3 regions of the Paenibacillus paludis genome follow, and region 1 is predicted to be linked to each of the others. Evidence: predicted binding sites of a transcription regulator. Region 1 holds the regulator's gene; each other region holds the start of a gene.

What was found. Region 1 encodes LexA, which represses DNA repair genes until DNA is damaged. Its sites were predicted from a motif close to CGAACATATGTTCG; they were not measured.
Region 2: the regulator LexA is predicted to act here: its motif matches at 1,372-1,385, upstream of ACAN56_RS01410 (YolD-like family protein).
Region 3: the regulator LexA is predicted to act here: its motif matches at 1,933-1,946, upstream of ACAN56_RS22835 (putative DNA modification/repair radical SAM protein).

The regions. Positions count from the first base shown of each region.
Region 1 covers NZ_JBGJZP010000001.1:540,988-544,269, forward strand. Annotated here, with positions in the region: gene ACAN56_RS02355 (LysM peptidoglycan-binding domain-containing protein) at 95-508, opposite strand; gene lexA (transcriptional repressor LexA) at 802-1,428, shown strand; gene ACAN56_RS02365 (L,D-transpeptidase) at 1,604-1,942, shown strand; gene ACAN56_RS02370 (DMT family transporter) at 2,359-2,736, opposite strand; gene ACAN56_RS02375 (TetR/AcrR family transcriptional regulator) at 2,737-3,282, opposite strand, start outside.
Region 2 covers NZ_JBGJZP010000001.1:349,278-352,559, forward strand. Annotated here, with positions in the region: gene ACAN56_RS01400 (hypothetical protein) at 89-349, opposite strand; gene ACAN56_RS01405 (hypothetical protein) at 718-939, shown strand; gene ACAN56_RS01410 (YolD-like family protein) at 1,018-1,341, opposite strand; gene ACAN56_RS01415 (hypothetical protein) at 1,531-1,929, opposite strand; gene ACAN56_RS01420 (hypothetical protein) at 2,165-2,356, shown strand; gene ACAN56_RS01425 (C45 family autoproteolytic acyltransferase/hydrolase) at 2,671-3,282, shown strand, end outside.
Region 3 covers NZ_JBGJZP010000013.1:111,621-114,902, reverse strand. Annotated here, with positions in the region: gene ACAN56_RS22840 (TIGR03915 family putative DNA repair protein) at 1-579, opposite strand, end outside; gene ACAN56_RS22835 (putative DNA modification/repair radical SAM protein) at 579-1,889, opposite strand; gene ACAN56_RS22830 (LytTR family DNA-binding domain-containing protein) at 2,121-2,570, shown strand; gene ACAN56_RS22825 (hypothetical protein) at 2,563-2,973, shown strand; gene ACAN56_RS22820 (hypothetical protein) at 3,161-3,282, shown strand, end outside.

The DNA.
Region 1 (3,282 bases):
ATAAATTCATTCTAACTTTGCCATGAGAAAAAGAGCTTGTCAAGGTCTACCCCCTGAAAGCTCTTTACGTCAGTCTATACTGCTTATGATGAAGTTAATACACAGGCAATGTCAGTATATCTCCGGCCTGAATGTTCCCGTTCTTCAAACCGCTTGTTTTTTTAATTCCTTCTATATATACGACCGTCTTCATACCCGCTGGTTTGTTCTTAAGGGCGATACTCCAGAGCGTGTCTCCGCGTTCAACTACTACCCGCTTTTCCTGCTTCACTAATGATGCTGAACTTGCAAAAACATTACCAACAACTGTAAATCCGGATACAACAAGCATAAAGACCAGCACAAGCTTCACGAGATATTCTTTACGGCATAATCCTAAGATCGCTGCAAATAAAGCGGCGGCGGATTGTTTCATTTCATTCATATGATTAGAAGCAGATTGTCCTCTAGTAGATTCAACTTCACCGGCCTCTTCGTAGATGCTGCGGTATGTACTGTATTTTAACATTGTTATCGTCCTCCAAACACTCGTTCTTACTTTCGGAAATAATATAACACGAACATGTGTTTTGATCAATAGATTTTTTAGAACAATTGTTCGCTTTTTTTCCGTATCCATAAATGTGCCAGTTTCCAGCACCGGCTTTGCCTTTTCCCGCCATTTCCAAGCCGTTATTAGATACTAATATGGTAAAAAGCTACTATTTCCACTACTAATCTCAGATTGTTAGAACTTATGTTTGTACGAACGGAAGTTCTATGTTATAATTTTCCCAAACATACTATATGGGGTTGATTCCGATGTCAAAGATTTCGAGTCGTCAACTGGCGATCCTGGAATTTATACGTAACGAAGTCCGTAGCAAGGGTTATCCTCCGTCCGTCCGGGAAATCGGTGAAGCTGTAGGCTTGGCCTCAAGCTCCACAGTGCACGGCCATCTGGACCGGCTTGAGAAGAAAGGCCTTATCCGCCGCGACCCTACGAAACCGCGTGCAATTGAGCTGCTCGGCCAGGAAGATTCCGAGAATGTACATCAATTCGTACAGACGGTTACCCGTATTCCTGTCGTAGGTAAGGTCACCGCCGGGGTGCCGATTACCGCAACGGAGAATATCGAAGATTACTTCCCACTACCTTCCCACTATGTGGGGGACAACAAGGTATTTATGCTCTCCGTTCTCGGTGACAGCATGGTGGAAGCAGGCATTATGAATGGTGACTACGTAATCGTCCGCCAGCAGCAGACTGCTGACAATGGCGATATCGTCGTTGCCATGACTGAAGAAGACGAAGCTACCGTCAAGACATTCTACAAAGAACGTGACCACATTCGTCTACAGCCGGAGAATCCGGCTTATGAACCCCTCCGTCTTAACCGCGTTACGATTTTGGGACGAGTTATCGGTCTCTTCCGCGATATCCATTAATATTTTTGTTCATATTTAAGGGCTGCTTCGCTTTTTCAAGTGAAGCAGCCCTTTCCCCTTTTCAAATGGTCATTTTACTCATTGCGAACATTTGTTCTATTTATCTCATATAACATTTCCTTTGAACAGCAACAGCACTCCGCACATATTCTGATATCAAAGGAGTGCTGAACCTATGCCTAATTATCGGATTATTGTTGATCTGTCGCAGCGCATGCTATATTTGCTTGACAATAACATCGTTACCCGAGGGTTCCCTGTCGGTATTGGCACCATGCTTACCGTTTCACCGGCGGGAGAATACACTATCATTAACAAACAGCCCAAGCCTGGCGGACCCTTCGGTGCATTCTGGATGGGTCTATCCAAACCACATTACGGCATTCATGGAACGAATGACCCTTCTTCCATCGGACATATGGTCTCCCATGGCTGTATCCGCATGTACAATGAGGATGTGCTGGCCCTTGCAGCAATCGTGCCTATTGGAACACGGGTTACAATAAGGGAGTAACAGTATGGTGGTCAGACAAAAAGCAAAAACACCCAAAGGATCACAAAAAAATGATCGAGGGTGTTTTTCATTGTGCTTAATATTGGTCCTTCCTGTCTGCTGATTCATACCGGTCGCGTATTTCACGATTTTTAGCATATATGTACAAATCCAAGGCTATTATTCCTCTCCGGGCAAGTTTAACCAACAGTACGAATGCGTAAATACAAGCTACAACCGATATGAGCCACATCAATACGCTAAATACGCCAATTCCATTAATGAAAAAATTCCCTCGATGCACAGACAACTTTCACTCACTCCCCTCTATTCTTGAATATGAAAATACCCCACCGTTCTGGCAGGGTACAGTTATTTCGTCATCATACTGTTGTATGGAACAAATTGTATATGATCTTTATTTCAACAGCTTCGGCTTAGGCTCTATCGGAAAGGCTGGTTTGTTGTGTTTCGGCAGCCTCATCAGAAGAACCATGTCCAGGTCCCAGCAAATTCAGCACAATCACACCAATGACGATTAAGGTTATTCCTATTACGCTGCCTGTATTTATTTTTTCTTTCCAGATCAGTACTGAGATCAGAACTGTAGCTACCGCTCCGATTCCAGACCAAATTGCATAGGCCGTATTTAATGGAATAGTCTTCAATGACAACGACAAAAAGAAGAACGAGCAAATGAAACTAATCAGCATTACGATTACAGGGATTATTTTGGTGAATCCTTGCGATGCTTTGAGCATCGAAGTTCCTACAAGTTCGCTGGCAATGGATATCGCCAAAAACAGATACGGCACTTACTTCTCCTCCTTTACTCCGTCCATCAATTCTTTGTAAATGCGTTCTTTTAACTCCAGATCTGGCGGTGCCAGTCCAAACTTTTCCGCAAACCAGAGTCCGTCGGTCGCCAGTCGGGCAATGGTTGCCCACAGTGGATCCACACCGTCATTTTCAAAATTATGTTGCCATTCAGCATATTTCTCCTGCATGTTTGTCAACAAGCCGGGATTCGTAAATAAAGCTGCTGCCAGCACCGAGTTCATGTCACTGCCTTCTCCAAAACCATAAAAAGTAGATTCAATGTATGCCCTGCTCCATTTACCAGCTTGTTGCTGGTCATGCTCTACACGGCTCTGAACATCTTCCGTAAAGTTTCGGGTCAGCTCATCCACCATACCGGAAACCAGTTGCTCCTTGTTAGGAAAGTGATACAGTAAACCGCCTTTGCTAACGTTAGCCGCTTTGGCCACAGCTTCCAGAGTTAAGTGTTCCACCCCTTGATCACGAACAATGGAGGAGGCCGCTTGCAAAATCATTTTTTTCTTGGAGCTGTTGTTATGTAT
Region 2 (3,282 bases), 190 kb from region 1:
GTTCACCGGCAGGGTTGTTTTAAAACCTATTAGTCACTATATATGTTCTTGCGTACCTTTAATCTAAAAGGCCCGTCTAAGCGCAGCTTTATTTTCTGTCCGCCTTGTCAACATATTGACCTGTCAATGGATCATAGTGCGGACGTTCCCCGGCGATCTTAAGCTCAATCCGTTGCACCGAATACAGCAGCTCCCCGAAACCGATAAAAAACACACCAATCAGGCAGGACCAGATGAACAGATAGATACCGGCAGATAATGTGCCCATGTTCATGGCTACAGGAATCGAAGCAATCAATCCAAGAACAATTACACCGCCGCCTAAATATTTTAAATGTTCGCCTTTCATTGACTTCCTCCTATCTGCAGAACAGACTCATTATAAATTGTTGAAATTCATCCCGATTACACCTGCAACAAGACTAACCAGCAAGTAGACAATGATCATCCCAAGCAAAACTTTAAACAGGTTAACCGACCTTTTCATTGTTTGCTTCACCTCCTGTTAGCCCGCCTAATGGGTTTCTTATTTATCCGATGGAAGAAATGAAATCCTAAATTATTCCAACGGCTACTCGTGCTAATTGTAGTGTTTCAATACCTTCCCGTCAATGTTGCTCCTTGCAGCGTATTAGTTAATTGATGCAATTGGGGTGATGCGGTATACTGCTGTGTAGACTTTATACTAGTACAGAAATGATTAAGGAGGTTGTCCAATTGAAGGAGATTCGAATGCAATCAAAAGACCGCGCCGTAAGCTTCAGACTCATTGAAGAGTCCGGAGAATTTATAGTGTTTGACATGTCATTGTCTGGCCCTGCGCGGGATAGAACAAGCTACAGCGGAACAAGTTTTGAAGCGGCCTGGAAAGCTGTCGAGGCTATAATAGGGGTAACAGCTATACCGGACGAATTCAAACCATATGCAACAGCATTGTAGTAACAAGCAGAATGCAAAATCTTTTATGACATGAACATATAAATTTTAAAGAAAGGGTCCCAGGATTGGGACCCTTGTTTATGTAGTCGCTTGAATAACATCGTCAATCTTAATCCAATCATATTCATACTCAATCTGTAATTTGACCTGTCGCAGTTGCAGGTCCACCGACATGACAACGCCCCTGATCTTATGGTCTTGTTCTGGATCGAACAGCGTGATCGTAATCTGTTCGTTGTAACGCTTGGAATAAGCAAGCACTTGATCAATCAGCTCCCATTCCTGAGCATCGAGCACGGGTTTGCTTCGCAGGCACTGTTTTTCTTCATCCTGGATGATTCGGCGTTTGTGCTCCGGAGTCATCATCCGGCTGCAGTCGAATATGCTGTCAAATTTCTTCATGTTGTCAGACCTCCTCAGCCCCTATAAATAGGAACACTTGTTTGTATTATAACCATCTTAAAGAAATTAAAGCAACGGAAAAATCCGCCAGTTGAACACTGGCGGACTGAGAGCTAAACGTTATTTGATTGAATATTACACCAAAAAAGCTATGCCCGATTCACCGCGACGACCAGGTTATGGGGACAATTATTTCATGTTCTCCACCGGCAGATTCATTACGAAGTACTGAATAGCCAATTCTTTTTCAATCGTCTTCAATACATCTTCTTTCGTACTCTCGTACACAAACGTTTCCTGCTTTAAATACGTTAATACAATATTGCAGCTATGGTCAAAACTGGCGAGAGCTTTGCTGTCTTTCTCTTCCAACTCCAAGCGCATTTGGGTAACTAGTATTAAGTATTCTTCAATCAAAGCCATCCGGTACGCATCTTTCAGTACGTCAGCTTGTCCCCAAGCATACATGCCCCCCTCTATTACTTCAGAAGAGTGCTCCACATACTCAAGACTTGAGTTCAATAGCAGCAATTCGATCCGTTCAAGGATTTCATGATAAATCCCCTTGATAACATTCCTTGTATCCACAGCCATTCACCTCTCCGACTCCATTTTTCTGAGAAAATCAACCTATCCGTCCTAACCTGGAGGGTGCTTGGGTCTAGATTCACTGTAAACAGTTACTTTAAGAATAACCCGGTTTCTAGCCAATGTATATAATAATAATACAATATTGTAACCATTAAGTCTGTTAAATTCTTCAAATCCTGTTTAATGATAAGTAGAGATCATAATGCCACAGTTTTAAAAGGAAGTGAAATGAATGAGAAAAATAGAAATACAGTCGGCCTTGGAGCAAAGTATGAAGCAGCGTGTTCATCTTGTGAGCGGTGAAACTTTTACCGGCCTTTGTGAAATTGATCATCCTTCGGATTCCTTAAGCATTTCAACAAATAAAGGTATCCTTACGGTACCTTTTTGGACCATAAAACGTTTTGTTCACAGCAGAACATAGTCAAACCAGCCTGGCTTTTTTCAAAAAAATCAACCCGCCAACATACGGACTGGCGGATTGATTAATGTACACATTTCATGCAATTATTAGCTGAATTTGAATCCCAAACTTATATCTATAATTTACCATCCAAATGCCATGAATACAAGAAATTTCAACTTTAGCCAAGCATTTTGCACATAAAGGCCGGGAAATAACTTCACCTTGGAACCACAGCGTTCGATTCAGCATTGTCACGGCTTTGCCGCCGTAGCGGTAACAGTTTTATAATGGAGCTACTCTGCGCAGAGAGTAAACGTAGAAGGAGCTTTACAATGGACCTCAAAACATCCATTTACCAGCATATTGTTACGGAAGGAACACATTATGAAGTCGGGCGCGCACTAGGGGCATTTTATAAACACGACACTGCTTTTATGTCCTTTATGTCCTCGCCGTTTATGGGCAGTCCGCCGCTCCATCCGGCTGCCGCTGATAAGGCAATGAATATGTTCGAGAAATATTGTCCCGGGGTCAATCAGGAAATCAAAGGTTTCGCCGATGAAACCGGCATCCGGGAAGAAGCGGTCGTCTTTTACTTCTCTTATTTCCAGTCAGCCGGCCATTGCAGCCAGGCAGCCTTGCGAACCGGTCCTATAGACAAAAGCCGTACATATCATATGCGGACGTATGATTTTGGCTGGGAGGATGCTCCCTATAATCAGCTTTTGCTGAGCACCACCCGTGTGACGGGCAAGCCCGCCCACATCGGATTTTCACTTCAGCTCTTCGGCCGGTATGACGGCATGAATGACGAAGGTCTCAGCGTGACCACGACTTCCGGCAGAATCCGGCCAGAAATGACAGGTGAGGGCTTTGTGTTCCCGGGAGTGGTTCGGGCCCTGCTCGATGGCTGTACTACAACCAGAGAAGCTGTTACCCTGCTG
Region 3 (3,282 bases), on a different contig from region 1:
AATAATGGCTTCTTGCCCGGGCTGATGGATCAGCGCCATCCTATGGGTCTTGTCATAGATCATGAAGCTTTCGCCCTGAAACCGGTCGCAGAAATGCTCCTGAATGACAGGGAGCACGTAGTTGCGGGGTTCAATCACCGCTGCCATGACCGGACCGTAAACGGAAAACCGCACAAAACCGAGAAAGAGATGCCCTTCCCGCCGCAGATGCTGTACCGCCTTCTGCAAGGCGTTCACGGTATCATCGGCAAGCATGTCCATAACCTTGCGGCCATGCGTGAAGCCGAGATACAGAAAATTCAGCAGCAGCAGTTCCTTGTCTGGCGTACATGTCCAGAATCCTAAACGGACAAGCTCTTCGGCCTCAGGACAGATGCGCAGAGGTATGGAGCGCAGTACGCGGTCTGCTTTGACGTTGTCGGTCTCAATCCATTTGGATTCCAGCAGCAGGCCTTGCCCTTCACCCTCCGAATGTATGGTTAGCGGAGTTTCTTTCCATTGGTAGCTCTCAAACACGCAGCATAGCAGGCCCTCAAAGCTGCCGTCATAGGTATAGGCCAGAGCGGCCGTCTTGAACATCAGGAGGATTCTCCTTTCCTCAGTCCTGCCGCTCCCGCTGCAGGCAAGGCTGCCAAATACGTGTCATCGAACAGGGAAAGCTGCTCGTACTGCGGCAGTAGAAACGGGGACAGCTCTTGGCCGGACATGAGTGAACGAAGCAGGGTATGCTCGCCGACTTTTAACCCCTCCAGCATTTTTCCCTTACAGGTAATGAAAAATTGAGCGCGCTTCAGCACGACACCGAGCTTCTTCAGCGCGTAAAAATCCAATGTCCCCGCCCGCCGTGCTTTTACAATCCGCTGAGCACTCCTTACGCCGATGCCCGGTACACGCAACAGCGTTTCGTACGGCACACGATTGATTTCGACCGGGAACTGCTCGCGGTGATTGATGGCCCAGCTGCATTTGGGATCAAGCAGCGGATTGAAATTGGGCGCCGCTTCATCCAGCAGCTCCTTGGCCTGAAAGCCATAGAAGCGCAGCAGCCAGTCAGCCTGATAGAGCCGGTGTTCCCGCAGGAGCGGCGGTTTGGTGTCCAGGGAAGGCAGCAGCGAATGCTCTACCACCGGGGTGTAGGCAGAGTAAAAGATACGCTTCAGCCCATACTTCCGGTACAACCCTTCCGTGAGGTTGAGAATCTGGTAATCGGTGTCCGGTGTTGCCCCTACGATCATTTGTGTACTCTGCCCGGCCGGTGCGAAGCGGGGAGCATGGTTGTATTTGACAATGTCCGAAGAATTCTCGTTTATCTTCTCTTTAATAAGGGCCATCGGTTTCAGAATGGACTGTTTGCTCTTATCCGGAGCAAGCCGGCCCAGGCTTTCCTTGGAGGGCAGCTCAATATTGACGCTCATGCGGTCGGCGAGCAGGCCGAGTCTGGAGAGCAGTATATCATCTGCGCCGGGAATTGCCTTCACATGGATATAGCCCCCGAAGTGATGGACGTTCCGCAGCAGCTCTAGAGCGGCAATCAACTGCTCGGTTGTATAATCGGGGTTACGCATAATGCCGGAGCTGAGAAACAGGCCTTCTATGTAATTGCGGCGGTAGAACTGCATGGTGAGGTCTGCGATTTCCTCCGGTGTAAATGCAGCCCGGCGCGTCTGATTCGATTTGCGGTTGATACAATAGGCGCAATCATAAACACAGCTGTTCGTCATGAGCACTTTTAACAGTGAAATGCAGCGGCCGTCCGCCGCAAAGCTGTGGCAGATGCCCATACTGACGGCATTGCCCATGCCTCCGGCCTGACTTTTGCGGTCCGATCCGCTTGAGGTACAGGCCACATCATATTTGGCCGAAGCCGTTAAAATTTCGAGTTTCTCCATGATATCCACGGTCAAATCCCCCTCACTTGGGAAAAGTATAACCCGAACAAATGTTCTTGTCAAAATCAAACAAATACATAAAAATACACACATAAGGGTGTCCCTTCGTGTCAGTGCATATGCGCCGCAGCGCGCCGTGCAACAAAGCCGCAGGATTTTGCAAGAAAACGCAATACTATAGTTTTAGCAAGGTTTTGCTTATAAGATCAGTTGTGAAAGGAGGATGCAGCATTGAACGTTATATTTGAAGCCGATTCAGCATTAGACCGGGGTGTCGCCAAAGTAAGTACCCATCCTGCGGAAAAGGAACATTGGGGGAATATTAAAGAGGCTATTCATACCGCAGAGAAAAAGCTTGTAGTGATCAACGCGAAAAATGACCGCCATGTTCAAATCGGGTGGAGTACGGTTGCTGTAATTGAAGCGGAAGACCGCATGTGCAGCGTACGTGTAATTACCGGAGAAAGGTATTTGCTCAATAAACGGTTGAAGGTTGTCGACGAAAGTCTGGATTCAGCCCTTTTTATGAAAATCAATAATCAAACCATCATCAATACGGGCTATATTAAAGAGTTTTCATCCACAGGCAACGCAAGGATTCAAGTGGTGCTCACGGATCATTCCAGTTACTTTGTCAGCCGCTATTACATTAAACAATTCAGGGGGAGATATCATGATTAGCCAGTTCAAGCATTCTTTTTTTCAAGTATTTACGGTGACATCCTTATGGGTAACGTTACTGTTAACGTTGTTTTATAGGGATCAACCGATCAGTATGGTATACCTGTGGCATGTTGCGGGGATTGCTGCAATATCGGCCGTATTATTTGGAATTATGTACGATGCCCTATGGAATCATTTCACCTTAAAGCCGTTCTGGAATATTCTGATTTCCTCCATTATTACAATAGCCGGCGGAATGCTGATTGTCTGGTTATTTTCACAAGATATGTTTCACGTTATTCTGCCCTGGTGGCCCGGAATGCTGTTATTGTCGGTTGTAATGCACACCATCGCTTTTTATTTCTACGCTAGAATAGACAGCCGAAAAAGAGTGGAAGAGCTGAACAAGATACTGAAGTAGGCTGCAACGGGGCGAGGGGCTGAAAGTGTTATTCCCAAGGAATCAGTTACTCCTGGCTCTGCAATCTGGCCAAAATGTATGCGCATTCCTACTTATGCTATAATAGCATCTAATAGTAGATTAGATTGATGGTTTAGGCTGCGTGGGTTTGCCGATTTGTGAAAATTAGGTCAGGGGTGTTGCAGGGATGAGAGGATATAACATTTGGCGTCCGTTGATGCTGATATTGGTTGCGCTGCTTACGAGAAGTGTGGTTACGAACCTGTGCCTTCTGTTTGGCATGGGCAATGATTCAGCGACCAGCGTCGG